Regions from separate parts of the Rothia sp. 27098_8_161 genome, predicted to be linked through region 2. Evidence: riboswitches for the same ligand, from Rfam matches in the RefSeq annotation. Region 2 holds a riboswitch; each other region holds the start of a gene.
What was found. A riboswitch is a leader RNA that binds a small molecule or an ion and turns the genes downstream of it on or off. The one in region 2 is predicted to bind S-adenosylmethionine.

Region 1 (10,471 bases), on a different contig from region 2:
CGAGAAGTCGTACTTGCCGGGCTCCGGGCCATTCGGGAACGCGCCCATGAGCGAACGAATCAGGGTCGGGGCGGTGTAGTAGTTGGTCACGCCGTAGCGTTCAATGACCTCAAAGTGGCGGCCGAAGTGCGGGGTGTTCGGGGTACCCTCGTAAATTACCTCGGAGACACCGTTCACCAGCGGACCGTAAATTTCGTAGGTGTGGGCGGTCACCCATGCGAGGTCGGCGGTGCACCAGTGAACGGTGGACTCAACCTTCTGTGCGTCATTGACCGCGGACAGCTCGTCGGGGCGCAATACGCCGTTCTCTTCCACGTAATCCGGCAGCAAATCGTACAGCAGCGCGTGAGTGTATGCGGTCTGCACCAGATAGCCGCCCATCGTGTGCACCAGGCCCTTGGGCTTACCGGTTGTGCCGGAGGTGTAAATAATGAACAGCGGATCCTCAGCATCATGCAGTTCGTAGGCGTGAGTGTCTGGCTGATCGTCCACCAGGTCGTGGTACCAGACGTCGCGGCCCTCAGTCCACGGCACAGCCGCGTGTGCAACCGGGTCGGAGGCGCTGGTGCGGTCCACCACGATAACGTGCTCAATGTTGTTCTCACCCGAGCATGCCTCATCAGCGTTCACCTTCACGGGAACGACCTTGCCGCGACGGTTCTGGCCGTCGGTGGTGATGAGAACCTTCGCGCCGGTGTCTTCCACACGGAACTTCAGCGCCTCGGCGGAAAAACCACCAAAAACGAGGGAGTGAATCGCGCCAATACGTGCGCAGGCGAGCGTGAAAATAATGGTTTCGGGAATGACGGGCAGGTAGATGACCACGCGGTCACCCTTACGCACGCCCAAAGACAGCAGACCATTCGCTGCCTTCGCAATACGACGCTGTAGCTCGGCGTAGGTGATGGCCTCACGGTCGCCGGGTTCACCTTCAAAGTAGAGGGCTACCTTGTCGCCGCGGCCCGCCTCCACGTGGCGGTCTACGCAGTTGTAGGCGACGTTGAGCTTACCGCCCTCGAACCACTTAATTTCGGGGATGCTGAACTGTTCGATGCCGTCCTTATCGAAGCCGAGGGACTTCGGCTTCTCGAAGCGGTGCGCGGTGTGCCAGGGCTCAGCCCAGGTGAGGCGCTGTGCCTGCTTCTCCCAGAACGCGACGCGTGCCTCGTCAGATTCGAGGGCGGGATTCGGGGTGGGGTTCAGCGGGTCGGTGAACGAGTAGGGGGTGGGCAGTCCCATTATTCTCCCATCGGTTGCTGGCATTAGCACCCTTGCTCGCCGTGCCGTTGTCTGTGCGACCGTGGGGTCTGTGTGTGCGTTGACGAGGGGGTTGCTGCGACGTCGTTGAGCCAGGTCTCTCGGTCGCTCTGGATGGTTTGCCTTCTTAGTAAAGCGCGCCCGAGGGGGCGGACGCAAAGGGGACCGTCATATTCGGTATGGTGAGCACCAGTTCGTAATATAACGACATATTTAAAGACCCCGCACCGCGCTCACTGCTGTGGGGCGCGGTGCGGGATTCATCATCATTCAGTAGACGACAGGTTTCCCCGCCGACTTCTTTCTCCGGCACGTAGCGATGATTAGCTCATCTTCGGGGGAGCAACCACGCAGCGGACATCTCTCCTAAAACTCAGAGCGTGCTGAGTATTGTGTCTAGCTGTGGTTCTAGTTGCTGGGGTACTTCGCCTTCACCCAGCGCTCGAATACGCCCACCAGCGCGTCGGTAATCTTACCGAGCACCGCCAGCGCCACAATAGACAGCAGCAGGCGGTCGGTACGGCCATTGTTCTGCGAGTCGGTCAGCAGATAACCCAGACCCATAGATGCACCCTGCAGCTCAGCGGCGACTAGGAACAGCCACGCCTGAGCTAGCGCCAGACGCAGACCCGAAACCACCGACGGCAGAACCGCGGGAAGCTGAACCGTGGTGAACAGGCGCAGACCCTTCAGTCCGAAGGCGCGTGCCGCCTCCACAAGCTTCGGGTCAACGTGCGCCAGGGCCGCAGAAACTGTGGTGTACACCGGGAAGAACGCACCAATAGCAACCAGGGTCACCTTGGAATTCTCGCCGATACCGATCCACAGCAGAAGCAATGGAACCCACGCCAGGGACGGCACGGCACGCAACGCACCGATAGTCGGCGCGGCAATCAGACGCACCGGCGCGGACAAGCCAATCAGCGCACCCAGCACCAGGCCAAGCATGGCACCAATACCGAAACCAATCAGTACACGCTGAGTAGAAATCGCCACGTGGCGACCCAACTCGCCGCGCTGCGCTAGCTCAATACCGGCGCTGACCACACGGTCGGGGGACGGCAATTGGACCTGGGTGAACACGCCGTTCGTGCTCAGGATGTACCAGAGGGCAATCAGTGCCAGGGGAAGAATCAGACCCAGGTACTGCTTACCGGCGAACGGGTTCGACGGTAGCTTCACGGATGAGACGCGCTTCTCGGCACGCTCAGCGCGAGCGCTGGAGGCGGCGGTAATCGTTGCGGCGGTCATTACTTCTCAACCACCTTCGCGATCTTCTCGACGGCTGCGTTGTCAGCCTTCTTTGCGAACTGGTCGTCCACAATGCTGTTCAGCGCCTTGTCCACGTCGGATTGGGAAGGAACGTCGCCGGACTCGACCAAAATCGGGCCGACACCCTTCAGAACCTCAACCTGCTTAGCGCCCGGAACCGGGTCAATATCCAGGTGGGTACGCTCCATGACGACCTGGGCGGTCTCGTGCTTAATGCCGGACTCCTCCTCGACAATCTTCACTGCCTCTTCGGGGTTCTTCTTAGCCCAGGCGCGAGCGTACTCGTACACGTCCACGATAGTCTGTGCGGCGGTCGGGTTGGACTGAATGAACTTCTCGGCCGCGTTCAGGAAGCCGTAGGTGTTGAAGTTTAGGTTGCGGTAGAAGAGCACGTCGCCGCTTTCCACCTCGGCGGCAGCCATGATCGGGTCCAGGCCGCTCCACGCGTTGACCTGACCGTTATCCAGGGCGGTACGGCCGTCGGCGTGCTGCAGGTTCTGAATGGTCAAATCTGAAGCAGAAATACCCTCCTGCTTGAGCGCCTGCAGCAGTAGGAAGTACGGGTCGGTACCCTTGGTCACAGCAACGGTCTTACCCTTCAGATCCGCAACCTTGGTGATGCCCGAATCCTTGCGGGTTACCAGTGCCGACCACTCCGGCTGCGAGTAGAGGCTAATGACCTTAATGGGGGAGCCATTAGCGCGTGCCAGCAGCGCCGCCGAACCAGCGGTCGAGCCGACATCAATATTGCCGCTACGCAGAGCCTCATTCGCCTTGTTCGAACCAGCCGACTTGACCCACTCAACCTTCTTACCCTCGGCAGCGAGGGCGGTCTCAAGCCAACCCTTCTTGCGGATAATCAGGGACAGCGGGTTGTAGGTGGCGTAGTCAATGGTCACGGTGTTCTGGCTGCCACCACCGGCAACACCGGAGGCGTTAGCGGAACCGGAACCTTCACCGGCGCAGGCGCTAAGCAGAGTAGCAAAAGCGGTGGCTGCGGCAAGGGACTTGAGGGCGGTACGGCGAGACGGGGAGTAAGTCATGATGAAATCTTTTCGCTTCTGAAGATGATGATGTGATGTGCGGGAAATGTATTTCGTGGCGGCTTTTAGGCGTTATCTTCCACGCCGAGCTCAGCCAGCAGTTCGCTACGCAGTGCTGTGATCTCTGCATCGGCGCGGTCACGCGGGTGAGAGCGTTCAACGGTCACAATGCGCTGGATGGTGGCGGGCGCCTCCGGGGTGTCCTTACCGAGGACGATCACCCGGTCAGAGAGGTACAGCGCCTCTTCCACATCGTGGGTGACCAGCAGAATCGTGGTCGGGTCTTGACGGTGCACGTCCAACAGCAAATCCTGCATGTTGATGCGGGTCAGCGCGTCCAGAGCACCGAAGGGCTCGTCGAGCAGCAGCACGCCGGGGTTGCGTGCGAGCGCTCGCGCCAGGGACACGCGCTGAGCCATACCGCCTGAAATTTCCTTGGGACGGTGGGTTGCGTACTCGCCCAGGCCGACCAGGTCGAGCAGGCGCGCTACGGATGCTGTGCCTTCAGATTTTCTGGTGCCCTGCGGCAGTCCGAGAGCCACGTTGTCGACGACGGTGCGCCAGGGGAGCAGGCGCGGTTCCTGAAAGCCGATAGCGACGCGGGGGTCGAGGCCGGTCACTGCCTTCTCGCCGATACGCACGGTACCTGCGGTGATGCGGTTCAGGCCTGCTGCTGCACGCAAGAGGGTGGATTTGCCGCATCCGGAGGAGCCGATGACGGAGATAATCTCGCCGGGGGCTACCGTGAAGGAGACTCCGCGAAGAACTTCGTGGGTTCCGCCGGGCACGGGGAAAGATTGTCCGACGTTTTCAAAGCTCAGGGGGACGGCGGCGGTGGATACGGCGTGGTGGCCGGTGTTTTCACTGGTGGGTACGTCAAGTACTGCACTGTTGAGTGTCATGTCACTTCCATCGGTCCTGGCGTTAGCACCGGGGCGAAAAAATCTGTGCCGGTTGCTGCGACGTCGTGGAGCCAGGTCTCTCAGTCGCTCTGGATGGTTTGCTCCTCCAACCCTATGGGCTATGGCGTGCCTCAATCAATCCAGTGGGCGCGTATGAATTTCTATGACTGTATATTTCGCATTTGTCGCGAAATATTTCGGTTGCGCGTCACAAAAATATTTTTTCGTCACAAACGTGCTCTCCCTCCTGTGCGCCCCGTACACTCAAACCACGAGATTATGAGTCCCGGCGCTAAGCTCTGGCTAGCCGGGCGGCAACCCTCTCCCGTAGCGGGGTGCCCCAGATGATGATCTGGCCTCAACGAAAAGAGGCAAGTACGGCGCGAACGCGCCACCTGCACGAAGGCCACCACCGAACGCAGAAGGCATCAGGAGGCGGCGCGCGGGGTGCAGGGTACAAACCCGATCGTCCCCGATCATTCGCGAAAGGAAAATCGATGGCTGAGCAGAAGAAGCGCATCGTAGTTAACGCATTCGAGATGACCTGCATTGGTCACCAGAGCTTCGACCTCTGGCGTCACCCGCGCTCCCGCGCAACCGAGTACAACACCATCAAGTACTGGACTGACCTGGCTAAGACCCTTGAGCGCGGCCTGTTTGACGCCGTGTTCATCGCTGACGTTGTCGGCATCTACGACGTGTACAAGAACTCTGCCGCTCCCGCCATTGAGGGTGCCGCTCAGGTTCCCGTGAATGACCCCGCAACCCAGATTTCTGCAATGGCTGCAGTGACCGAGCACCTCGGCTTCGGCGTGACTGCTGCCGCTACTTTCGAGCAGCCCTACACCCTGGCTCGCCGCTACGCCTCCCTCGACCACCTCACTGAGGGTCGCGTCGGCTTCAACGTGGTGACTTCTTACCTGCCTTCGGCTGCTGAGAACCAGGGTCTGCCCACCCAGATCCCGCACGACGAGCGCTACGAAATTGCTGACGAGTTCCTGGACGTCTGCTACAAGCTGTGGGAAGGCTCCTGGGAAGACGGCGCAGTCGTCAAGGACCGCGAGCGCGGCATCTACGCTGACCCCTCCAAGGTCCACCCGATTGGCCACAAGGGCAAGTACTTCTCCGTGCCCGGCATCTCCCTGACCGAGCCGAGCCCGCAGCGCACCCCCGTGATCTTCCAGGCTGGCGCATCCAGCCGCGGCCAGAAGTTCTCCGGTAAGCACGCTGAGGCTGTGTTCATTAGCGCCCTGCGCCCGGACCTGACCCGCGTTGTGACCGACCGTATTCGTGCCGCTGCCGAGGAGCAGGGCCGTAGCCGCGACGACGTGAAGATTCTCGCAATGCTCTCGGTCATCGTGGATGAGACCGAGGAGAAGGCAAAGGCAAAGTACGAGGAGTACAAGAAGTACGTGAACCTCGAATCTGCACAGGCCATTATCGGCGGCTGGTCCGGTGTTGACCTGTCCCAGTTCGACGAGGACGAGATCCTGAACTACGTGCAGACCGAGTCGATTCAGTCCTTCCTGACCCCCTTCACCCTGCAGGCGAAGGATAAGAAGTGGACCCGTAAGGACATCGCTGAGCACACCACCATCGGTGGCATGGGCGAGGTCATTGTTGGTGACCCGGTTCAGGTTGCTGACGAGCTGGAGCGCTGGATCGACGAGGGTGGACTGGACGGCATCAACCTGGCATACCACGTCTCCCCGGGCTCCTTCGAGGACTTCATCGAGTACGTCGTTCCCGAGCTGCAGAAGCGCGGCCGCTACCGCACCGAGTACGAGGGCAACACCCTGCGTGAGAACATCTTCGGTAAGGGCCACACCAAGGTTGCTGACAGCCACCCGGCTGCTAAGTACCGCGGCGCATATGTGGGTAAGCCTTCGGCGGCTGACACCCCGGCTCGCGCAATCGCTGAATAAGCGTTGTCGCTGATGCGCACCGTGTAGGTTCGCTCAAACTTAACGATTGAAAACAAGAATGCCCGTTCTGCTGGGGATGTGTATCCCAGGCGGAGCGGGCGTTTCTTCGTGCTGTGCCGCCGCCGTTTTCTTGATACAGGGCACCTTCTTGACGCGGTGATTTCTTTATACTGATTGGCATGATTGAACTGAACCAGGTTGAACTTAACCATGATGACCGCTGCCCCTGTTCGAGCGGCGAGGTGTACGGCGCCTGCTGCGGCAGGTTCCTGGGCGAGTTTGTCGCCTCCGGCACGTTGACTGCTCCCACGCCGGAGCAGCTGATGCGCTCGCGTTTTACCGCGTTTGCGACCGGGAATGCGGCGTATCTGCTAGCGAGCTGGCATCCGAGTACTCGCCCGGCCACCTTGGAGTTGGAGGATGATATCCGCTGGTATCGCCTGGATATTCTGGGTGCTTCGGGTGGCCCGTTTGATGCATCAGGTACGGTGGAGTTCGTTGCGTATTACCGTTCGGGGCCGGGCACACCTGCGGAGGAGCGGGTGAAGGGCAGCATGCATGAGCTGTCGCGTTTTGAGAAGGTGGGCGGCGCCTGGTTCTATGTGGATGGTGACGTCCGCTAGGTCTCGTAGCTTTCCCTGCCTCTTGTACGTGTAGAAGGCGGGCGTAGAAGAAATGGCAGAATCATACCGAAAACGGAATGATTCTGCCATGATTTTCTCGCGCCCAGGAGCGATAAGGAACATGTAAGAGTGAATCAGATACGCCAAAGGCAGGCCCTTCGGCAGCCTGAAAACTTACATTCTCAGCCGCCTCAGGAACCTGCCCTCAGCAAATATGTAGACTGTCGGACTTAGCTAGTCCAGCCGTTAATGATGCCCATACCGAAGTAAATCACGAACACCGCGGAGACCAGGTACATCAGCCAGTGCACATCCTTGCCGCGGCCCTGCACCAGACGAATGAAGGTGTACGCCACGAAGCCGGCACCAATACCGTTCGCAATCGAGTACGACAGCGGCATGAAAATAATGGTCAAGAACGCCGGAATACCCAGACCCCAGTCGGTCCAGTCAATGTTCACGGCCTGGCGGATCATCAGGAAGCCGACCACGACCAGCGCTGGAGCAACGGCCTCGAAGGGGACGATGGTGACCAGCGGCGAGATAAAAATCGCCAGTAGGAACAGCACACCGGTCACAATATTCGCAAAACCGGTGCGTGCACCCGCACCAATACCGGTAGCGGACTCTACGAAAATCTGGTTCGCTGAACCGGATGCGCCACCACCAACAACGGAGCCGAAAGCGTCCACAAGCAGGACCTTGTCGATGTCCTCAACCTTGCCGTCCTTCATGGTGCCAGCCTCGGCGGCAAGACCGACCGAAACGCCCATCGCGTCGAAGAACACCGACAGCAGAATGGTGAACACCAGCAGGGAAGCAGCCAGCGGGCCAATATGGGTGAACGCACCGAACAGGTCAGCGGAACCGATGAGGGAGAAGTCCGGCGTGGTGAACTTCAGATCCTCCAGGGAAGGCACGTTTAGGGACCAGCCGGTTGCCGCCTTCGTCACGGAACCGGAGGGCACGACCTTCTCCAGGATGATGGAGAGGGCGGTGGAGGCGAGCACGCCGTAGAGGATTGCACCCTTCACGTTGCGGATAAACAGGGCGATGGTGAGGAACAGGCCGAAGAGGAAGACGAGGGTGGGCCAGCCGAGCAGGTGACCGCCCGCGCCGAGGGTCACCGGAACGGTGGAGCCTGCAGCGTCGGGCATGCGGCGGATAATGCCGGAGTCGACCAGGCCGATAAAGGAAATGAAGAAGCCGATACCGACCACAATCGCGGTCTTGAGTGACTCGGGGACCGCCTCAAACACCGCGGTACGGAAGCCGGTGAGCACCAGAACGGTCATGATTAGACCGGCAAGAACGACCAGGCCCATGATGTCTGCCCAGGTCAGGTTCGGGGTGGTGGCAATGGTGGAGGCGAGCAGCGCGTTCACGCCCAGGCCAGCCGCCATCGCGAAGGGCTGCTTGGCGATAACACCCATGAGGATGGTCATCACACCGGCAACCAGTGCGGTCACAGCTGCGACGGGTGCGATACCGAGGATGCGTTCGGATGCGTCAGCGCCGGTACCGATGATGAGGGGGTTCAGCACCACGATGTAGCTCATGGCGAAGAATGCGGCGAGGCCACCGCGGAATTCTGCGGCGATGGAGGAGCCGCGTTCAGAAATCTTGAAGTAGCGGTCGAGTGCGCTGGTGGGCGCTGCCGTCTTCTGAGGTTCAGACATATAAGGATCCGTTGATGTTGTTCGGTGTGTACTGTTGCGCCGCCAGTTTCGCGGGTAAAGCTCACGGGTAAATCCTGGGGTTGGGCGTCACAATGGTTCAACCATTGTAGGCGCCGCCTCCTAGCTTGTGCCGTTGAAACGCGTTGTGTGCGGCAGCTCAGTCGGTGATGTGGTGTTTCCCCGCTCCTGTAGTTAGGTCGGCAGCGGGGGAAGAATAGCGCAGGGCGGGGTATCGGCACCTCAAAGGTGCTGATACCCCGCCCCGATGGTGCCTGCGCCTCCATGCGTGGAGAGTAAGGCACCCGATGTATTTAGTGCATCCAGCCGGTAATCAGGCCGTTAGCGAAGAAGATGAGGAACACTGCAGAAACCACGTACATGAGCCAGTGCACGTCCTTGCCGCGACCCTGCACCAGGCGGATGAAGACGTAGGAGATGAATCCTGCGCCGATACCGTCCGCGATGGAGTAGGAGAGGGGCATGAAGATGATGGTCATGAATGCGGGGATACCCAGCCCCCAGTCGTTCCAGTCAATGTTCACTGCCTGGCGGATCATCAGGAAGCCAACGAACACCATTGCGGGTGCAACCGCCTCGAAGGGGACGATGGTGACCAGCGGGGACAGGAAGATTGCGACGAGGAAGAGTGCGCCGGTGACGACGTTTGCGAAGCCGGTGCGTGCGCCCGCGCCGATACCGGTTGCAGATTCCACGAAAATCTGGCTGGAGGAGGAGGAAGTGCCACCGCCGACTACGGAGCCGAGGGCGTCCACGAGCAGGACTTTGTCAACGTTCTCAATCTGGCCATCCTTGATGGTGCCTGCTTCGGTTGCCAGACCGACGGAGGTGCCCATTGCATCGAAGAATGCGGAGATGAGGATGGTGAAAATCAGCAGAACTGCAGCCATGCCGCCGAGGGTGCCGAAGGCGCCAAACAGGTCAGCGGAGCCGAACAGGGAGAAGTCGGGCAGCTTGCTGGTGTTGGAGTCCCAGACGGGGACGTTCAGGGACCAGCCGGTGGGGGACTGAAGCGAGCTGCCGGAGGGCACGACCTTCTCCAGGATGATGGAGAGGGCGGTGGAGGCGAGCACGCCGTAGAGGATTGCACCCTTCACGTTGCGGATGAACAGCGCAATGGTGAGGAACAGGCCGAAGAGGAAGACGAGGGTGGGCCAACCGAGCAGGTGGCCGCTTACGCCGAAGGAGACGGGCACGGTGGTGCCGGCTGCGTCGGGCATGCGGCGGATGATACCTGCGTTGACGAGGCCGATGAAGGCAATGAAGAAGCCGATACCAACGACGATTGCGACCTTGAGCGATTCGGGGACCGCGTTGAACACTGCGGTGCGGAAGCCGGTCAGCACGAGGATGGTCATCAGCACACCAGCCCATACGACCAGGCCCATGATTGCGGGCCAGGTCAGGTTCGGGGTGGAGGCGATGGTGGTTGCCAGCAGCGCGTTCACGCCGAGACCTGCCGCCATGGCGAAGGGCTGCTTGGCGATGACGCCCATGAGGATGGTCATGACGCCTGCGACCAGTGCGGTCATTGCTGCGACCTGCGGTACGCCGAGGGCGTTGCCGGATGCGTCCTTACCCAGGCCGATGATGAGGGGGTTCAGCACGACAATGTAGCTCATCGCGAAGAAGGTGGCGAGGCCGCCTCGGAATTCCGCTGCGATGGTGGAGCCACGTTCGCTGATTTTGAAGTAACGGTCCAGTGCGCCCTTGGCATCTGCCTTGGGGTTCTGGGGAGCCGCGGTGTTCTCA
Region 2 (10,471 bases):
TTGTGTTACCGTCTAGAATCTGAGGCATTGTTTTCCTTCCATAGGTTGTGGCGGGTTCGCCGAAACGGACGATCTATGTGTTGGGTTCTAGGGTGTGTACCTAGCAGGTACCGCTCCCCTGCTACATCCTTCAATGGATGTAGCAGGTAGAGCGGCAAAAGTAAGAGGGCGAAATAACCCCGTCCGCTCAGCATCCATTGGGAATATTAAGCGAACGGGGTCATTCATGGGTCTACCAGTTCTCGCTGCCCTGGTAGAGGGGGTACTTAGCGCAGAGTGCATCAACACGGGCACGCAGAGCGGCAATATCCGGGTTCGGCAACAGCACCGAAGCGATAATGTCAGCTACCTCGGTGAAGCCCTCAGCATCAAAGCCGCGGGTTGCCAGCGCGGGGGTACCGATACGCAGACCGGAGGTCACCATCGGCGGGCGCGGGTCGTTCGGCACAGCGTTACGGTTAACGGTAATACCGGCATCATGCAGCAGATCTTCTGCTTCCTTGCCATTGAGGGCATGGTCGCGCAGGTCAACGAGCACCAGGTGAACGTCGGTACCGCCGGAGGCGATCGCAACGCCTGCGTCCTTCATGTCCTGCTGTAGCAGGCGGTTCGCCAGGATCTGTGCGCCCTCAACGGTACGCTTCTGACGGTCCTTGAACGCGTCAGATGCGGCAACCTTGAACGCGGTAGCCTTCGCAGCGATCACGTGCATGAGCGGGCCGCCCTGCTGACCGGGGAACACTGCGGAGTCAATCTTCTTCTTCAGCTCCTCGGTGCAGAGGATGAAGCCGGAGCGGGGACCGCCCAGGGTCTTGTGCACGGTGGAGGAGACCACGTGTGCGTGCGGGACGGGGTTCGGGTGCAGCCCCGCAGCCACCAGGCCGGCAAAGTGAGCCATGTCCACCCACAGGTACGCGCCGATTTCGTCAGCAATCGCGCGGAACGCAGCGAAGTCCAGCTGACGGGGGTATGCGGACCAGCCGGCAATAATGACCTTGGGGCGCTCAGCCAGAGCCAGTTCACGCACCTGCTCCATGTCAACGCGGCCGGACTCATCCACACCGTACGCCACAACGTTGTACAGCTTGCCGGAGACGTTCAGCTTCATTCCGTGGGTCAGGTGGCCACCGTGTGCCAGGGACAGACCCATGATGGTGTCGCCGGGAGTCAGCAGTGCGTGCATGACGGCGTTGTTCGCCTGCGCACCGGAATGGGGCTGAACGTTGGCGTGCTCGGCGCCGAAGAGTTCCTTCACGCGGGAAATAGCGAGAGACTCAACAATATCGACGTATTCACAACCACCGTAGTAGCGGCGGCCTGGGTAACCCTCAGCGTACTTGTTGGTCAGTACCGAGCCCTGGCTTTCGAGGACGGCACGGGGGACGAAGTTCTCGGATGCAATCATCTCGAGGGTGTTCTGCTGGCGCTTGCGCTCCAGCTCAATGGCTTCTGCAACCTCGTGGTCGAGGTCGGCGAGGGGCATCTCGAGGATCTTCTGCTCGGACATTACGCTCCTGGGAGTGTTTTTGCGTTATCTTTGGTCGCTCATCATTGAGGCTGCCGCGGCGTACGCCGGGCGGTCTTCAGGAGGCGTCGGGCGCCTCCAGTTGAAAACCCTGAATGAAAAAATATGAGCTACACCTCATAATACCGTAAAGCCCGCTTTCCTTCGAGAAGGAAAACGGGCTTTACAAAGCATCACGATGAAGTTTTTACGCCGCCACAGCAGGGCATATAAACCGCCCTTTAGGCTTATCGGCGACAGCTAAGAGGGCCTACACACCCTACGCCTGACGCAGGATAGCAGAAGCATACTCCAGGTACGCCTCACGAGCGCTCTCCTTCTTACCGCCAGCCACCAGCTGGGTCTGCACCACGTAACCGGTCAGCACGGACAGCACCGCGGCACCGATAACGGTCAGCCACTCTTCAAGTTCCTCTTCGGCGAAGTCCAGCTCAGCGGCACCCCAGGCGCGGTAGCGTTCGAGGGACTGATCGCGCAGATAGCTCAGCTGTTCAGACACCACGGTCGCCAGCTGCGGCATTGCCACAGCCTCGCCCCAGGTGACGAGCAGGTGACGGCGAATCTTGGGGGTGTCCAGCACCTTCAGGCACCCGAACACGTAGTCCCAGGGCTGTTCGGCGCGGATGCGGTCGAAAGGCGCCATGTCCATGCGGGCTGCCGCCAGGATAATCTCATCCTTGGAGGAGAAGTGGTTATAAATCGCTCCAGCAGACAGGCCGGTGGCCGCAATAATGTCGCTCATCGAAGCCTTCTGATAACCGTGCTTGATGAAGCATTCGCGGGCGGTCTCTACAATCTGAGAACGCCTGTTCTTTTTGTATTCTTCGCTGACTTTAGGCACACCCTAATCCTAGCGAACTTTTGGCCAATCCGTACGCATCATGGTCACCATTGACGCACTCTTATGCGCAAATCCCACGCAAAATAGAGCAAAAATTCTATAAATACGGTTGCACACAATACGGATGCACCATCGCGGATGCCCCAACACGAATATCCCAGGTGGAGAGCATGAAAAAGCGGGGCATCCCAGGCTCCCCGAAGGTTCACCCCAGAATACCCCGCTCACAGCGGGTAGCTCAGCGAAGGCTGAGCCCGCTACACATTTTTAGTGGAAGAAGTGGCGGGTACCGGTCAGGTACATGGTCACGCCAGCATCCTTAGCCGCTTCGATAACTTCCTCGTCGCGGATCGAACCGCCCGGGTGCACAACGGCACGCACGCCAGCGTCCAGCAGCACCTGCAGGCCGTCAGCGAAGGGGAAGAACGCATCGGATGCGGCAACCGCACCGCGGGCACGCTCGTTACCTTCGCCGCCGAGAGTGTTCGCACGCTCCACCGAGAGCTTGCAGGAATCCACGCGGTTCACCTGGCCCATGCCGATGCCCACAGCGGCACCGTTATCGGCAAGCAGAATAGCGTTGGACTTGGGCGAACGCAGTGCACGCCACGCGAACTCGAGGTCGCGCAGGGTTGCCTCATCAGCTGCCTCACCGGCAACCAGGGTCCAGTTCTTCGGGTCGTCGCCCTCAGCCTGCAGGCGGTCAGCTTCCTGGAAGAGTGCGCCACCGGAAATGGGGCGGTACTCGATGGTCTCGCGGGCAAAGTCCTCGGGCAGAACCAGCAGGCGCAGGTTCTTCTTCTCGCGCAGAATCTCCAGCGCCTCGGGCTCAAAACCGGGAGCCACAATCACCTCGGTGAAGATGCCCTTGACGGTCTGAGCCATAGCGGCAGTCACCGGGCGGTTAGCAGCAATCACGCCGCCGTATGCGGACAGCGGGTCGCAAGCATGCGCCTTCGCGTGAGCGTCCGCAATCAGGTCAGCCGCACCGGGGGTTGCCACGGCAATACCGCAGGGGTTGTTGTGTTTGATAACGGCAACAGCGGGCTCGTCGAAGTCGTAAGCGGCACGCAGAGCAGCGTCAGCATCAACGTAGTTGTTGTAGCTCATCGCCTTACCGTGCAGCTGCTCTGCCTGAGCAATGCCGGGGGCAGCAGCGGGGTCAGAGTACAGGGCAGCACGCTGGTGCGGGTTCTCGCCGTAACGCAGGGTCTCGCTGCGCTCGAAGCCCAGGCCGGCGTACGGGGGCCAGAAGTTAGCGTCCTCATCCTGCAGGAACTGGGATGCAGTCCAGGTAGCCACAGCGGTATCGTATGCGGCGGTGTGGGCGAATGCGCCAGCAGCAAGGCGGCGGCGCTCATCCAGGCAGAAGCCACCGTTCTTAGCAGCCTCAACGGTGCGCGCGTAGTCGGCGGGGTCCACCACAATGGCCACAGCGTCGTGGTTCTTCGCCGCAGCGCGAACCATCGAAGGGCCACCAATATCGATCTTCTCAATGATGGCGTCCTGACCGGCACCTGAAGCAACTGTCTCAACGAAGGGGTACAGGTTCACGACCACCAGGTCGAATGCCTCAACATCCAGCTCGTCGAGGGTGTCAATGTGCTCCTGCTTGCGGCGGTCAGCCAGAATACCGGCGTGGATGCGCGGGTGCAGGGTCTTCACGCGGCCTTCGAGGCACTCGGGGAAACCGGTGACTTCGGTGACCTCGGTGACGGGTACGCCTGCTGCCGCGATAGTGGATGCCGTGGAGCCGGTGGAGACCAGCGCGACGCCAGCCTCGTGCAGGCCGCGGGCGAACTCCTCCAGACCGGTCTTGTCGTAGACGGAAATGAGGGCGCGGCGCAGGGGCACGCGATTGAGCTCAATGAGAGACACAAATACTCCGATGCTTTAGACGTGCACGCCGAATCTCGGCGGCACAGCTGGTGGATGGACGTAGCCTGCCAGGATAGACAGGATATGTGTGGGGGTATTCCCCGCCGTTGTGTACCTTCCCCTCATGGGTACTCGGGTGCCACAACGGAACGTATGTGGGCAGCGGGGTTTGAGCTCGGCTCATTCCGCCGCGGATTATTGAGTAGGCGGATTTAGCTGTCGGATGCAGCGCTATGGGATTCAGCCAGGGATGCGATGGTCTGCACAAGCAGGCGGCGCTCCTGCACCTTAATGCGTTCGTGCAGGGTCTCTTCGGTGTCGTCATCCAGAACGGGCACTGCCGCCTGGGCGAGGATGGGGCCGGTGTCAACGCCCGCATCCACAAAGTGGACGGTCAGGCCGGTAATCTTCACACCGTGCGCCAAGGCATCACGCACGCCGTGCGCACCCGGGAAGGAGGGTAGCAGAGCGGGGTGGGTGTTAATAATGCGGTTGCTAAAACGCTCGACCAGCTGCGCGTCAACAATGCGCATGAAGCCAGCGAACACAATGTAATCGGGGGTGTAGGAAGCGATCTTTTCTTCCAGCGCGCGGTTCCAGGAGGGGCGGTCGGCGTAGTTGCCGGGTTGCACCAGGAAGGTGGGTACACCCGCCGCCTGGGCACGTTCAATGCCCAGACAGGGCTTGTCGGCACCCACTGCCGCAATGTCGAGGGGAAGCTCGCCCGCTGCTACAGCGTCGAGGATGGACTGAAGATTCGTTCCGGATCCGGATACCATAACCACAATTCGCACCCCACTAGTATAACCCGTCTCACACTCTTATCCAAAGGGAGTAAGAGGTTCACAACACCCCCAAAGCCCAAAGGCGAGCATAAAGAAACCCCGGCGGGACAAATCCTCACAGGGGTTCACCGGGCGCAAACTCAACAGGTCGCTAACTCAATAGGTCACGGGCAGACAGGGCGGTACCCTTATAGGTATGTCTACTCCCCCGCAGAACACTCCGAACGACACCCCGCAGCAGCCCACCCCGAACAACGGTGCACCCCAGAACCAACATGTTCCGCCGCGAGCGCCTCAGCAGGCACCGCAGAACATGATGCCGCAGCCTCGGGGACCTCAGGGCAAGAAGCCGCGCAAGCCCATCGACCCGGGTGAACAGCAGAGAGCAAATATTCGCACCGCGTTCATGCTCATTGTTGCCGCGCTGGTGATTTTTGCGGCGTCTTCCTTCGTGCTCTCCACGATGCCGCTTTTCTTGGCGCTCTTCCTCTTCGCGCTCGCCGGCATCACCTTGAGCATTATTGCGATCGTGCGCACCGCAGTCTACCGCGGCCCCTGGTTCTTCTACATTGCCGCGGGCGTCAGTATCATCTACGGCGCCATGACTCTGCTCGGCGGCATGGGCCTCACCTTCATACCCGGCGCGCAGGAATACCGTGAGTGCCGAGCCTCCGCACTAACCCAAACCGACAGGTACACCTGCGATGAGAAGTTCCAGGGCACGATGGACAAGCTCACCGGCGCGTCCAGTCCTTATTCCGCGCGCTAAGAATGCAGTGCGCTAGTTCTTCTCGCGCGCGTTAGAACCATGGCCGCTAGAGCCCTGGGACTTCGAGGAGCTGACATCCAGCGGGGACAGCTCCACGGTAGACGCCTCATCGGTCACCAGCGGAAGCACGCCGGTCTGGCTACGGACCCCAAAGATGCGCTTCATCGCCTGATCAGCAGAGAGAACATCCAGCTCGCGATCCACAAAGTCGCGCTCTGAATCATTCTTCTGCTTCTTGCGTGCCGCCTTAGCTGCCTTCTTCGCCTCGCGCTTCTGCTCACGCTCATACGCACGGTGGTCGCTGGCACGATCCCGAGCAGAATCCTGCGCTGCGGCGGGCTGCTCAAGACCAAAGCCGAAGTACGCCATGATGCGGCTCGCGCGGCCCTTCGAACGCGGCGCCTGCTCTGCGGGCTCTTCGACAGCGCCCTCACGCTCAACTACTACAGGTTCAGTAGCCTCGTAGACGGGCTCCTGAATCAGCTCGCGGGTCTCCTCATCGGAGGGGTCATGAGCGTACAGAGCGGAATCATAGGCAGTGTGTTCATAAGTAGCGTGCTCGCTAGAGGCAGGCTCAACAGATGCTTCGATACTCTCGTAATCCTCAGCATGCGCAGAGTCCAGGTCACCGACCTGCTGAACGGCCTCAATAGGCTCGTACTCCTCAGCGGAGCTCTCTTCAGTAGTAGCTTCTTCGGAGACAGAATCCTGTGCAGCGTTCGCAGTGGATTCTGCTTCTACAGGCTCTTCAGCCGCCTCTTCGCGCTCTGCAATAATCTCAGCGAAAGCGTCCGCCGCCGCACGCTGCGCTAGCTGCTCAGTTGCCTCCACCGGGACGGCAACCACAGGCTCCTGCGGATGCACCGGAACATGACCGGTCGCCACCTCAGATACAACAGACTGCTCAGATACCATAGACAGCTCGGCCTCAACAACGTTCTCAGAAGTCTGCACGCGTGCCACCTCCTCAGCTTCACGCTCTGCAGCTTCACGTTCGGCGGCTTCCTCAGCCTCACGCTGCGCACGCTCCGCGCGCTCCTGGGCACGCTGCTCACGACGCTGCGCAAAACGCTCACGACCCCGTGCAAAATGCTCACGGGTCGAGGCAGTAAAACTCATCAGACGCTCACCCAGGTTCGGGCTCTCATCCGCAAAACGAGGCAGCTCACGACTGCTATCCGGCACCAGGGCGCGGCTCAGCAACATACCGAAAGTCACGCCTGCACCCACAGTCAACGCGGTATGCACCGCAAAGGTCAGCGGCTCAGCACCAACCTCCGTAAAACGGCCAATACCCAGAGAACCGTACGAAATCCAGCCCAACCATAGGGCACCAAACGAGGTCAGAATACCGGTCATCACGCCCAGCACCACGGCAGAAATCAGCGCAGACAGCGGGCGGAACGGAACCTTCAGAGCAACCCACTCATCCAGGTGATCCTCACCCTCACGCAAGAACCACCAGCCAGCAATCGTACCGGCACCCAGCGGCACCAGCAGACCCACCAGACCGAACGCACCCATCGACTCGGGCACAGCACCCAAAATCGGAAGGATCGGCAAAGTACCAGCATCACTACTGGTCAAACCAACCGAGGTGCCCGCACCAAAAGAGAAACCGGCACCGGTCGACCATGCCATCGCATAAATCACCAGGTTTGGCAAGAAACCCAGCTGCAGCAGAGTCACCGCAGTATCACCCACAGCACCCGCGTGCAGCTCCTGGTAGGTGGCAATAATCTGCGACCAGCCCGCCAAAATACCGATGCCCAAAAGCACCGCACCCAGACCAATCAGCGCAACAAAAGCAACCACCGCAGCACGCACCACAGCCCAGGCGTACGAACCCGCCCAACGCGAATACTGACTCATCTGCGAAATCTGCTCCGCGGTATCAACCCCCACCATGCGCGAGAGCGAACGCGCCTCACGGTAGCCGCCCCACATCAGACCAGCCACCACAATACCCAAAGGCACCAGGGCAGCATTCAACGCATGAAGAGGCTGCGGATGCGGGCTCGCCCAACCGTACATCACCGAACTAATCAGCGCATAGGTGACCGAACCAGACAGCACCGGAATCAAAAACTCGCCCTCATACGAGGCGCGCGCCAGGCGACGACCCGAACGATAACAGAGCATCAGAGGCAGAATACTCAAACCCAGAGGCACCAGCGTCATCGTGCCGGTAGAAGCACCAAAAGCTGCCGTAAGGTCTAAAGGAACACCGTGAATCAGAAGCCACAGGTGCGCCGACATGGCGGCCACGGAGGAGAACTCCATGTCGCCAAAACCCTTGGTCGCCCACACGGCAGACATCGCCGCAAACACTGCAACAGCAGAGCACAGGGCAGTAACAATTAGCTCAACAACACCCTGAAGCCACAGAGGCATGGGCATGGAATAACGCGAGATAGGTGAGGTGCTTTTCATCGTCCTTCAATCATGCCACGAATTAACAACGAAACCCGCCTTCGAAATAACACTCAAAAGCGGGTTCTCACAACTATTCGCACAGGGATGCACGCAAGGACGCGTATCCGGCAAAGTTTTACTCCTCAGTCCACGGGTTGGAAGCCTGAACACCCCAGGCGCGGTACACCTGAGCTTTAGAAGAAATCAGCTCCAAATCATAAGCACTCGCGCTCGCCGCCATCAGACCCTCCAGGGCGGCGGTAGGCAACGGACCGGCATCATCACGACCCACGGCATGCACGCCGAGCGACGCCTGACGACCAGCCCACTCGAGGCTCACACGCGCATCCACATTAATAACGTGGTCGCCAAATCGCTCAAGAAGTTCGGTAATCCAACGATCAGTTTCCGGGTAGGGGTACAGACCTTTCAGCTCGCCAATACTCAGCACAGAAATGTACATATGTCGGAACGAGCGGCGGCGTAGAAAAGCGACCACGGCGGGGTCAGGATCCGCCTTACGGATCTCTGCCAAAACGTCGGAGTCCAGGAGCATACCGGAGAAATTCATACTCCTAATGCTACGCTACACGCAGACCGGCGTACTCAATAGCGGGGATACCCTCGGGGTTCGGCAGAAGAAGGAAGTTCAGGAACTCGTCGCGCTTAGAAGAAATGCGGGAGTAATCGTCAATGCTGACTGCGGTGTATCCGCCTCGCGCGGGGACAGCTGCGGCACGCAGGCTTTCCTGGTAGGAGCGGGAGGGGTTCAGAGAGATTGCTGCTTCGGTTGCAGAGCCGTTGTACATATGACAACCTGCGCCGTGAGTGGCGCGATCCTTTCGCGTTGCTCTTGTCTGTACCAATTACCTCCGGTTATTCCGGTGGTGAATACAAACCGCTTCGTCATCCGAGCCACCCGTGAACATGGGGTTGGCGTTCGACCATAGTCGGAGCTTATCAGTCGAAACTCTTGAAGCTGGGTTTAGCTTACAGCATCTTCTCAAGTTAAGTAAAGCGTTTTTTGAAAGAGATTTAGAGTATTAGCATTTTGGCTTGTGAGAACGTTTTAAATGGAGAAAATTTTGATACTACGCGGAATGTCTTATGCGAATACCGGTGTTTTTATGCATTAAAAACTCCCCACCAAAAATACGAAATACGCCCCATACCACCGCTCAATAGTCGCCCCAGCCACCAGCCCAGCAGCCGCTATCAAATGACGGGCGACAAGGCACAAACCCACACGATACGCGATAATGAGCTGGTGAGCGCCAACAACCCCTTCCCCGAAATTCCCGTCACCGTACCGCAAATCATTCGCCAGGCTGGGCACCGCACCTACCAGCGCGGTGTCACCTACCAGCGCAACCGAGAAGTCATCCGCTACAGCTACGACGAAGATGAGCACACCCTCACCGGGCTCGTCAACGGAAGTACCATCATCCCCTACGAAGTGACCGTTCACTTCTTCCCCGCCGTCAGCGGGTCCGCAACCTTCACCGCCCGTTGCACCTGCCCCGTGCTCACCGATTGCAAGCACGCCGTAGCACTCATGCTCACCGCGCTCGACCGCGCCTCCGTAGCGAAAAAGGCACTCAGCGAACACCCCGGACCAGTCGGCGTGCCCGCGACCAACGCTAAGGACGTGGTAGAGGCAAAGAAGTCCGCCGATCCGCTCGCGGCACTGCGCGCCTCCGGTGCACTCACCACCGCGGCGAAGCTACCCGCACCTGAGGTGGAAACTACCGAGCCCGAAAACCCTCAGGGAAGCTTTGCGCTCAACGAACTGGGATCTTCCCCTACCGTGCTCAATAGTTCCATCTCCAAGATTTCTGCCTGGCGCCGTGACCTTTCCTCCGTTCTTTCCGCACGTCAGGACCTTGCGGGCATTGACTCCATGCGCGTGAGCGGCGCCCTGGATTTCTCGCTGAGCGTCTCCGGATCCTACGCGCGCGGCCGCAATATGCCCGGCGCAACCCCCAGCATTAACCTGCTCGCCCGCCCGCTCATGGCGTCCAAGACCGGGCGCTGGATCAAGGGCGGACTCAGCTGGGAAACCTTCGCCTCCAGCGTGGGCGGACCCGTCGGACGGCACGAAATCTACCCCGAACACGAACGATTCTTCGCTGAGCTCTACTCGATTGCCCGCCCCTGGCAGAACATGTATTCCTCACACCGCGACTGGATCTCGATGAGCGCATCTGCATCCACTCTGCTCTGGGACGTACTCGCCCGCGCGGAGGATATTGGTCTAC
Region 3 (10,471 bases), on a different contig from region 2:
TATTCGGCTTCTGCCTTGAGGTAGTTGAGGACCTCTTCGCTTTCCTTGTCACGGAGCCATTCGTAGGGGTCGTTGAAGATGTCGCCGTGGTGTTCGCGGCGGTGCTCGACCTTCTTCGGTACGGGCGGGGTGAGGTTCTGTTCAGCCATGCTGCCACCTCTTTCATTGAGTTATGGGTTTGTGAATGGTGTGTGCCGTCTGCGCCCGCGTTCCTGTGCCGCCGGGTGGCGGTGAGGGCGCGCGGGGGACTGTGGGCACGCCTAGTTCTAGTGTATCGAAGAGTGAGGCAGGCTACTATATTGCGGCCTGGGCAGTATCACCCAGATTAGCCCCCTGCACTCTTCTGGAACGTGCGCATTTGGTGGCTAGTTAGCGCGCCCCTTAATGGACATGAGGGTGCGGCGGCCCGCCTTATTCGCCTTCGTGAAGGCACGGTTACTTTGCCTGTACTCACGTTCTTGAGAGCGCAGGCGTAGACGCGCGGATTCGGCTATCATCCTGCGGTAGCGTTCGAAGCGCTCGGGGTCGAGAGAGCCGTCGGCGAGCGCCTGCTGCACCGCGCATCCGGGTTCGGAACCGTGGGAGCAGTCGCTGTACCGGCAGGCAGAAGCGTAACCGGAGACGTCGTCGAAGGTTTCGTCAATCGCGGCGCTATCGCTCGTTGCGGCTAGGGCTCGTACGCCCGGAGTGTCGATCAGCACCGTGCCAGATGATGATTTTGCGTTGGTCGAGTCTCCTTCGCTTGAGCCTTCCGCACCGGGTAAAACAAGCATCTGGCGGCTGGTGGTGGTGTGGCGCCCCTTGCCGTCAGCATCTCGGACTGTGGAGGTGACCTGCACCTGATGTTCTTGGCTATCCTCGCGGGGGTCAACTCCGGGGTTGAGCAGGGCGTTGACCAGGGTGGATTTTCCTGCGCCGCTGCGACCCAGGAATGCGGCGGTGCGTCCGGCGACAAGCTCCGCCACCGGGGCAGGGTCGTAGCCGTTGTCCGTGCAGACGGCGAGCACCGCATCCACACCACCTGCGAGGGAGTCCCTGTAGTTGGTGAGCTGTTCGGCCGTTACCAGGTCACCCTTGGTGAGAATCAGCGCGACCTGCACCCCGGAAGCGTGCGCCAGGGCGGTGTAGCGTTCAATTCGCCCAATGGACGGCTCGGGGAAGCAGGGCTCAACGATGCAGAGTATATCCACGTTGGCGGCGACAGGCTGATCCGCGGATTCTCGGGTGGCGCTGGGTCGGGTGAGGTAGCTTCGCCGGGGCAGTATCGCGAGAGGTTTGTGCTCCGCGGGCTGGCTATCGCTACCGGTTCCAGGGATGGGCTGGGTGAGTACCCAGTCGCCGACGACGGGGTACTCTTCTTCGCCGTAGTCGTTCTCAACCGGACGCAGCGGAGCGGAAAGCTTAATGAGCTCACCCCGCTCGCAGGTCAGTAGCTCGCAGCGGGTGCGGTGCACGGCGCTGACACGGGCGAGGGTAAAGTTTTCGAGGGTACCGCCGAGGGTGAACGCGGCGCGGATTGCTGAACCCTGCCAGGAAGGGTCGAACCCTAGGGTCTCTAAGGTGTATGAAGCGGGAGCAATGGTCACAGGAATAGTCTTTCTTGGTTGCGGCGCCCGGATAGCGGGTGATTACAAGGTTCGTTCTTTTTCAGGTTTCACCGTTTACAACAGCGAGGCGCGGGCGCCGGCACGGATACGGCGGGCGGCAAGGACCATCAGCCCCAACCCGATTGCGGCGTAGAGTACTGCCAGGGCTGTGTCTGCCGCCAGGAGCGCGAAAAGCTCCGGCGCGGTGCCGTTCGCGATACCGCTAGAGGCATCTAAAACCTGCACCAGCCGGGACCCCGGAACCCAGGAACACAGCCATGCAAGCCAACCCGGGTAGGTACTCACCGGCACAATCACGCCCGCGCTCACTGGCAGAATAATCGACAGAAAATTCGACCCCGTGTACGGATCCGACAGGTACAGACCGAGCCCGGCGGCAAAAATGCCCAGGCAGACCCCGCCCAGAACCGCAACCGGCATCAGTAAGATGGCACCGACTAAAAGTCCGGAACTTGCTCCCGTAGCGGAGGATGTGAGGGACAGTAACCACACGATGCCCACATTGCTCAGACCCGTTACGGATGCCAGCAACGCGGGTACCGCCGCCGCACCGAGCCAGTATCCAGCATCCACCGGGCGCGCCGTGCACACGTACTCGAAGACGCCAATCCACCGGTCTGTGGCAACGCGCGCGACAATACCGGCTGCCACGGAGCTGAGGGTCGCAATCAGGGCGGTCGCGCAGCCGATGCGTACCGTATCGTTTGCGGCAAGATCAGCACCCAGAAGCACCGTGAAAAGCACGTTAAGACCGGGTACGAGAACCAGGGTCGTGATGGCCGTTCCGAGGGTTGCGAAGGTAATAGACGACGACCAGCCAATAGAAGCGGTCGACAGAGCCCGACGCGCCGTGCCAGACAGTGATACAGCGCCAGGCAGGGCAACAGAGGAGAGAGCACGCACGCTACATCGCCCCCAGGGTGCCGCGACGGCGGGCTGAGGCGAGAGCCTTCCGAGCAAAGAGGAAGGCGCACAGCGCCCAGATGAAGCTCACGACCAGGGTCTGAATTACGGGCAGGAGCGCATCCGCCGGGGTAGTGATGGCGGTACGCCCAAGTAGCAGGTGAACCGGCGCCTGTAGGGGAATGAGCACACCCGCGGCATCCAGCCAGGCGGGCGCTTCAACGGTCGTGAAGAGAACCCCGGAAAGAATAAAAACCGGCACGAGCAACAGCTCCTCGTAGGCGATAGCGTTCGGCGTGGCCACGAAGAATACCGCAATCATGAACGTGACCGACAGGCACGCAAGCCACAGCAGGGGAACGCCCAGAACGTAGCGCGGCCAGAGTGCTGAAAAGTCTGTGACCTGCGGGTTGAGCGTCACAAGAGCCCAGATGAGCCACGACAGGGGCAAAGCCGCCAAACCCACAACGGATGCGCTTGAAACGATAGCCGCCAGCACCCGCACCGGAGAAATCGACCCCGAACACAGGTACACGAGGGTCCCACGGAAACGCTCAAAATTGATGATGCCCGCAGACACGATGCAGACCGACCACATGCCCACAATGCCCGCGCGGGTCCACGCGAGAGTCGGGTCAACGGAGTGACCCGCGGAGCTCTGCGCCGCCGCATGCACGGCGAGCGCCTGAAGGATGACTGAGCCGAGTACCGTGCTAATGAGCAGCTGAATGAAGTAGGGGACCGTCAGGAACTGGCGCAGGCTAAAGCCCATGAGCCGTAGCTGCCGGGCGCACTCCTGCCACAGGTCGTACCGTCGACCCTGCCGCTGGAACTCTTCTGAGCGTTGCGTCTGAGCGTTCATCGCTTGAGCCCCTCCGCCATCGCCAGGTATGCCTCTTCCAAGGTTGCCGGGCGCGTGTACGGTTCGGTTCGCGCCCCAATGCGTGCGGCGGCAAGTCCCTCCGCCAGGATGCGGTGCGTCTCGCCCGCCTCGAACGTGGCGCGCTCGCCGTGCCAGTAGAGGGTCAGTTCCCAGCCGGAACCGCGTGGGGCAAAAAGTACCGCCGCCTTATCGCCGAGGAACCCGCGGAGCGTATCAATGCCCTCGGTGGCGGTGGGCTCGACCTGAACCACGGTCGTGGCGGCAATACCTGCGTGCGCGGCAACGTCCTCGAGACTGCCGCTCACAGCAACGGAGCCAGCGCCCAAGACGGTGATGGTGTGCGCCAGGTCCTCGATTTCGCCCAGCAGGTGGCTTGTGAGCAGAATGGCGGCGCCGTCTTCCGCGAGAGAACGGATAAGGGTTCGTACGGTTAGGGCGATATCGGGGTCGAGCCCGTTGGTCGGCTCATCCAGCAGGAGCAGAGCGGGGGAGCCGAGCAGTGCACGGGCAATATGTAGGCGCTGCTTCATGCCGCGGGAAAACTCCTGGACAGGCCGCGTTGCCGCATCGGTGAGTTCCACACGGGCTAGGGCATGCTCAACCTCGTGCCCTCGGGCCCGCCCGGAAACCCCCGTAACATCGGCAAAGAACAGCAGATTATCGCGGGCACTGGCGCGCGGGTAGAAGCCGTTCTCCCCGCCCAGCGCGAGGCCCACGTGACGGCGCGCCCGCTGCGGGTGGGCGATAGCGTCAATACCGTTCACGGTGAGGCTACCGCCGGTGGGGGTGAGCAGAGTCGAGCACATCTGCACGGTCGTCGTTTTGCCCGCACCGTTGGGGCCGAGGAGGGCGTGAATTTCCCCGGAACTGACGCGAAGTGACACCCGGTCGACGGCGGTAAAGGTATTTTTACCTTTGCCAAAGACTCGGCTGAGTTGCGTGGCGTCAAGAACAAGAGACATGGTAGGTAACCTTCGGGTATGACCCTCTGGCTCCTATACCGGAGGGATGTTGAGCAGGATAAGCGGCTTAGCGAGCCGTAGCGAGTTGTACCCTGCGTGAGTGTATGTGTCATTTCAGTGTACCGAAAAGCACAGATAAAAGTGATGGAGGTTACTACGCAAATAGTGGGTGTTCACCTCCGCATTCTAATTACCTCGCCCTCTGACTGTCCCGGCATCGTCACTCACGTTTTGTTGCAGGCGATTTTTGGTGACAGACGTTAAAAAACGTCATCTTTGCAATGAAATGTCTTAAAGTACCGCACACCCACAAAACCCTTGACCCCACCCCGTGCCCTATGACACTCTAAATAACAGGTCAAGAGCGCCAGCGATAAGCCCCAGCTAGCTGGCCGGCAACCCTCCTCCGCGGTGGGGTGCCCTGGGTGAAGACCGGGCGGCACGCAAGAGCGTGACGCAAGCGCGGGACCGATGTGACCGAAAACGGTACATCAATCGTGACAGGATTATTCGACGACGATTCCTGTACCGTCGGCATGCGGCCCCCTAAGAATCCCCATTAGGAGCCACGCATGAGCAACAACACTACCGTCCCGACTCCCGCCAACCCCGCCGGTTGGAAGTTCGAAACCCGCCAGATTCACGCAGGTCAGGCGCCGGATGCCGCAACGGGAGCTCGGGCACTACCCATCTACCAGACCACCTCTTTCGTCTTTGAAAGCGCCGAGCAGGCAGCGAACCGTTTCGCCCTCGCCGAGCTGGGCCCCATTTACACTCGCCTCAACAACCCCACCCAGGAAGCAATTGAAAACCGTATCGCTTCCCTGGAAGGCGGCGTTGGCGCGCTACTGCTGGCATCCGGTCAGGCAGCTATCACCTACGCAATCCTGAACATTGCCGGTGCAGGCGATCACGTAGTTGCATCGCCCTCCGTATACGGCGGCACCTACAATCTGCTCAAGTACACCCTCGCCGACCTCGGTATCGAAACCACCTTTGTGGAGGACCCGGACGACCTGGACGCATGGCGCGCCGCAGTCCGCCCCAACACCAAGCTCTTCTACGGCGAGTCCGTGCCTAACCCCCGTAACGACGTGCTCGACATTGAGCCTATTGCTGCAATTGCGCACGAAAACGGTGTACCCCTGATTGTGGACAACACCGTACCCACCCCCTACCTGCTGCGCCCCATCGAACATGGCGCGGACGTGGTCGTCCACTCCGCAACCAAGTACCTGGGTGGCCACGGAACCTCCATCGGCGGCGTAATCGTTGATTCCGGTAACTTCGACTACGGTGCAGACCCCGAGAAGTTCCCCAAGTTCAACCAGCCCGCCCCCGGCTACCACGGCCTGGTCTACGCACGCGACCTGGGCAAGGACTCCGCATTCGGCGCGAACCTCTCCTACATCCTGAAGGCGCGCGTCTCCCTGCTGCGCGACACCGGTGCCGCCATCTCCCCGACCAACGCCTTCAACATCGGTATCGGTCTGGAAACTCTCTCTCTGCGCATCGAACGCCACATTGAAAACGCTACCAAGGTTGCCCACTGGCTCGAAGCGAACCCGCAGGTCGAGAAGGTCATCTGGGCTGGCGTGGAATCCTCCCCCTGGTACGAGCGTGCACAGAAGTACCTGCCCAAGGGCCCCGGCGCGGTTCTCGGCTTCACCCTCAAAGACGCAACCCTGGAGCAGACCCGCGACTTCGTAGATGCCCTGAAGCTGCACTCCAATGTGGCGAACATCGGTGACGTGCGCTCGCTCGTAATTCACCCCGCCTCCACCACCCACTCCCAGCTTTCCGCTGAGGAGCTGGAGAAGATCGGCGTGTACCCGAACTTTGTGCGCCTGGCAGTAGGCATTGAGAACATTGATGATATTCTCGCCGACCTGCAGCTGGGCTTTGACACCCTCTCCTAAACGGTGATGTAATCCGCAGGTGGACCGGTAAGCTATGGCTTTTCGGTCCACCTGCGGATTCCCCGTTACGGAGCGTTTTGTCACTGCGCGGCGCTGATGCCGCCCCACCCGTTGCTCCTTCTACCCATAGACGAGTACCCCGCTCACACCCGGCACTACCTTGCCGGCCAAACCCAGTGAAGGGACCCCCATGACTACCCAGAGCACTAACCAGTCCGGTACCACCCAGCCTGTTACCGCGCCCATCCCCGTGGCAGGTACCCAGCGCGAACACCCCGAAGCACAAGGCTATCTGCGTCAGCTGAACATCGGCGACTTGGAGCTCGTATCCGGCGTGATTCTTCCGCAGGTCACTATCGGCTACGAAACCTGGGGTACGCTCAATGAGGCTGGCGACAATGCCATCCTGATTTTGCATGCACTCACTGGCGATACGCATGTCTCTCGGGGCGTACCCACCCCCGACATGCCCGCCCCGCTGATTCGGGCTATTGAATCGGATGGCTGGTGGGAAGGCATCGTGGGGCCCGGCTCGGTCGTAGACACTAACCGTTATTTTGTGATTGCCCCCAATATTCTGGGTGGTTGCTATGGGTCGACTGGACCGGCAAGCATCATTCCCGAAGGTTACCCGGGTGCCGGTGAATACTGGGGTTCCCGCTTCCCGCAGGTAACCATCCGTGATTCTGTGCGTGCTGAGGCGTACCTGGCCCGGGCCCTGGGGGTGACCAGCTTCCGCTACGTGATTGGTGGTTCTCTCGGCGGCGCTCGTGCCCTGGAATGGGCGGCAACTAACCCTGAGCTGGTACGTGGATGCGCGGTGATTGCCTCCGGCCCTTCAGCAACGGCGGAGCAGATTTCATGGGCTCACACCCAGAATATTGCGATTCGTTCGGATGCGAACTTTGCCGGCGGTGACTACTATGCCGGTCCCGCGCCGACCGCAGGACTTGCCTTAGCTCGCCGTATCGCGCACACCACCTACCGCAGCCCCGCCGAGCTGGAGCACCGCTTCGGCCGTGAAGAGAACCGTGGCGAAAGCATCGTGGGTGGCTCGCTGGGTGAGCCGCGTGGCCGCTACGCTATCGAAAGCTACCTGGACCATCACGGCGCCAAGCTGGTTGAGCGTTTTGACGCGAACAGCTACCTGGCGGTTAATGAGGCACTGATTTCGCACGACGTGGCGCGTGGCCGCGGCACCCTGGCGCAGGCGCTGGTGCACACCGATTGTGAGTGGACGATTGCGGCGGTGAACACGGACCGCCTGTTCTTCCCGCATGAGTCGCACCGCCTGGCGGAGGCGCTATCCACTCCGGTGCCCGTGGACATTATCGAGTCGAACCACGGCCATGATGGCTTCCTCATTGAGTCGAAGCAGGTGGAGAAGATTTTGGCGCGTGCCCTCGGCGTTGAAGATGAATCTGCCACCCAGAGTGAGGCGCAGCGTGAACGTGAAGCTCTGGAGTCGATGACTCGACTGTACGGCGCTGTTACTCGCTAAGGCAACCGGCACCCGGGCGCGTTACGCGCATCCCGCTGAATGTTGTTTTCTCCAAACAGTGGGTGTGGGATTGTGAGGGAATGGCTGGGTATTCTCAACTGTCTTTCCGCCCGTTGAGAATTAACGTTCACCTTAACGGTTGGGTTATGGGACGCCGGGTGCTCGTATAGCGTGAGTGCCCGGCGTTTCTTGGAACTCGCGCTTTTGACGAGGAATTCATCTCCTTGGTACGGTTTATTGCTACCTGCCGTCAGACCGGAATGAGTCTTGCCGACAATCGCACAATTTTGGATAATCTGGATAACCACGCACTCTCCATCGACGTGATGGAGCGCGCCCGCCGAAAGATTGAAAACGAGATTGTCGGGCTGCAACAGAACCTTGAAAACCTGGATCGCCGTATTCAGGAGCACCGCCATCACCTCGACAGCACCCGCTCGATAACCATCTAGTTTTAATGCACAAACAGCATGTAACACCCGGTAGACCCGATGTGATGTAGGGAATACCGGGCATCTTTTCATATTCAGCTGAGTATGCTTGGTTACTCATGCTAAGCTGCTGGGTATTTTCAGCATCTAGCTTTAGCTCCAGGTAGCTTCCAGCGGGTCAACACCGTGTGCACGAGCATTCTCATAGATGACTTCCCGCAACCACTCCGCAAGCCCGGTCACGAGCTTCTCGTAATACGCCTTGAAGCGGGCATCCTCAACGTAACCGCGGGCTAGAATAGCGTGCTTAGCGGGGGTGACCTCAAAGAAGAACAGGGAGGCGCGGTGCCGTTCGGCGAGCGCATTCGCCTCCTCGCTGCCCGGCTGCACGCCGTGGTTGAACGCCTCGACGAGGGCTCGTTCTACCTCGTCAATCTGCTGTTTGCCGTTCTGCCAGTCGGCACGGTCCATTGAGGCAGTACGGCGCTGGTATTCAGCCCAGTCGTCAGTTTTCTCGTAACGCTCCTGCGCTTCCTGCTGGTGGGCGAGGCTGAACCCTTCACCCATAATCTCTGCTTTTTCGGCAGCGCTGAGCTGCTCATTTTTAGGTGCCATAGTGTCCTCCAAAAGGCGTTCGATGGTTTCAAGCATGCGCCGGTGGGCGGTGATTTTGCGTTGAAGCATATCCCGCTGAGCGAGCAGATGCTCGGTGCTGTTCTCCTGGTCCTGCAGTATGTTGCGAATAGCGTCAAGGCCCATGCCGATGGCGCGGTACCCCAGGATGACGGTGATTCGTTCAAGGTCTGTATCGGTGTAGTACCGGTACCCGTTGAACGTATCATGTGCCGGGTTGAGTAAGCCTCGCTGCTCCCAGTGGTGAAGCGTGCGCACTGTGAGCCCGTGCAATGATGCCGCTTCTCCTACGGTGTATTTGTGCTGCCCGTCAGGTGGTGTTATGTTCGCATCCATGGTTTCACTCTAAAACCTCACGTTAGGTGAGGGTCAAGCTAGCGGCGGAACCTGCGGTGCAGGTTTGCGCGGCAGTCCTCGCTAAGATGGGTGCATGAGCGAAAACAAATACGTCGTCGAATACACCCGCCCCGAGAACGAACGAGCAGGCACCCACCTGGTGCTCATGCTGCACGGCTACGGCTCCCAGGAGCACGATTTGCTGTCCCTGGCGGCGCACCTTCCGCAGGAGGGCTTCACCTACGCCTCCATGCGTGCGCCGCAGCCGGTCGGTACCCAGTTCTCCGCGGACTCGACCGGCGCTTACATTGCCGCAGATGCTATCGGCTACCAGTGGTACCCGCTGAACCAGCAGCTCGAATCTAACCAGCGCGCCATCGAACAGGCGAGCGACTACGTGCTGGAATGGGTGCGCGAGAACCGTGCACCGTACGCTTCGGTGACCCTGCTGGGCTTCTCGCAGGGCATGGGTGTCGCAACTTCGATGGTGCGTCATGCCCCCGGCGAGTTCGCTGCGGTGGTGGGTCTGTCCGGCTACGCGGTGGACTCGGATTCGCCGTACTTCAAGGATGATGAGCTGAAGAAGACCGAACTGCCGGTGTTCTTTGGTCGCGATCAGGAAGACCCCGTCATCCCGCAGGAGATAGTGAACTACACCTACGACTGGATCCGCAAGTACACCGACGGCATCAAGGTGCTGTACGCCGGTATCGGCCACGGCGTTGGCCCCATGGAGATTCGCCATGTGGGCGAGTTTCTGGAGGTGAAGGTGCAGGGTCAGGAGCCGCGTATTCGTGCGCAGAAGGTTGCGGAGGCGACCGGCGCCGCGGAAGGCTCTGACGCCTAAATCGACTATATGGAAAGCCCTCGGGTCATGACGACTCGGGGGCTTACGTTGAGCTTTTGCTTCTGCTTGGGATGCCCGGTTCCGCTTGGAAAGGCGGTTATCGTCCTCGTTCCTACAGGGAACCCGCCTTCGCTTCGCTTCGGGCACCCTGATGTCACGTTCGGACGATATCGCCTTTTCGCGCTGGAGTTAGCAGGCCTGCCTGTAGAGCTGTGCGGGTGCGGCCGCGTTTTCCGGATGCGCCCTCAGGGTGTCAGCCCGGACGCTCTCCGATGCGGAGCGAGGAGAGGGCGGAGCGTCCGGGTGACGGGTGCCCCTGCGTAGGCGCGGAGGAAATATGCGGCGCCCCGCCCCTGATTAGTGAGGGGAGGAACGAAGGGGAGCACCGCGGCAACCACGATGGCGGCTCTGCGGGGTGTGCTCGGCACGGATTAGATCTTCTTATTCCG

Region 1: another riboswitch for S-adenosylmethionine. It lies ahead of O3648_RS07080 (LLM class flavin-dependent oxidoreductase); the one in region 2 lies ahead of O3648_RS03865 (hypothetical protein).
Region 3: another riboswitch for S-adenosylmethionine. It lies ahead of O3648_RS02760 (bifunctional o-acetylhomoserine/o-acetylserine sulfhydrylase); the one in region 2 lies ahead of O3648_RS03865 (hypothetical protein).

The regions. Positions count from the first base shown of each region.
Region 1 is NZ_JAPWAL010000020.1:7,332-17,802, forward strand. Features, by position in the region: gene O3648_RS07060 (AMP-binding protein) at 1-1,239, opposite strand, end outside; gene O3648_RS07065 (ABC transporter permease) at 1,666-2,508, opposite strand; gene O3648_RS07070 (aliphatic sulfonate ABC transporter substrate-binding protein) at 2,508-3,572, opposite strand; gene O3648_RS07075 (ABC transporter ATP-binding protein) at 3,638-4,474, opposite strand; SAM riboswitch class I at 4,479-4,574, opposite strand; SAM riboswitch class IV at 4,750-4,858, shown strand; gene O3648_RS07080 (LLM class flavin-dependent oxidoreductase) at 4,972-6,399, shown strand; gene O3648_RS07085 (YchJ family metal-binding protein) at 6,579-7,022, shown strand; gene O3648_RS07090 (NCS2 family permease) at 7,253-8,701, opposite strand; gene O3648_RS07095 (NCS2 family permease) at 9,013-10,471, opposite strand, start outside.
Region 2 is NZ_JAPWAL010000006.1:59,414-69,884, reverse strand. Features, by position in the region: gene O3648_RS03905 (bifunctional methylenetetrahydrofolate dehydrogenase/methenyltetrahydrofolate cyclohydrolase) at 1-28, opposite strand, end outside; gene glyA (serine hydroxymethyltransferase) at 233-1,507, opposite strand; gene O3648_RS03895 (helix-turn-helix domain containing protein) at 1,785-2,366, opposite strand; gene purH (bifunctional phosphoribosylaminoimidazolecarboxamide formyltransferase/IMP cyclohydrolase) at 2,634-4,244, opposite strand; gene purN (phosphoribosylglycinamide formyltransferase) at 4,457-5,023, opposite strand; gene O3648_RS03880 (4-hydroxyphenylpyruvate dioxygenase) at 5,226-5,798, shown strand; gene O3648_RS03875 (DUF6350 family protein) at 5,811-8,231, opposite strand; gene O3648_RS03870 (plasmid stabilization protein) at 8,350-8,784, opposite strand; gene O3648_RS03865 (hypothetical protein) at 8,795-9,022, opposite strand; SAM riboswitch class IV at 9,058-9,192, opposite strand; gene O3648_RS03860 (SNF2-related protein) at 9,433-10,471, shown strand, end outside.
Region 3 is NZ_JAPWAL010000004.1:110,667-121,137, reverse strand. Features, by position in the region: gene O3648_RS02785 (S9 family peptidase) at 1-149, opposite strand, end outside; gene rsgA (ribosome small subunit-dependent GTPase A) at 366-1,586, opposite strand; gene O3648_RS02775 (ABC transporter) at 1,662-2,510, opposite strand; gene O3648_RS02770 (ABC transporter permease) at 2,512-3,372, opposite strand; gene O3648_RS02765 (ABC transporter ATP-binding protein) at 3,369-4,355, opposite strand; SAM riboswitch class IV at 4,712-4,824, shown strand; gene O3648_RS02760 (bifunctional o-acetylhomoserine/o-acetylserine sulfhydrylase) at 4,928-6,274, shown strand; gene O3648_RS02755 (homoserine O-acetyltransferase) at 6,465-7,775, shown strand; gene O3648_RS02750 (hypothetical protein) at 8,063-8,227, shown strand; gene O3648_RS02745 (MerR family transcriptional regulator) at 8,360-9,175, opposite strand; gene O3648_RS02740 (alpha/beta hydrolase) at 9,270-10,022, shown strand.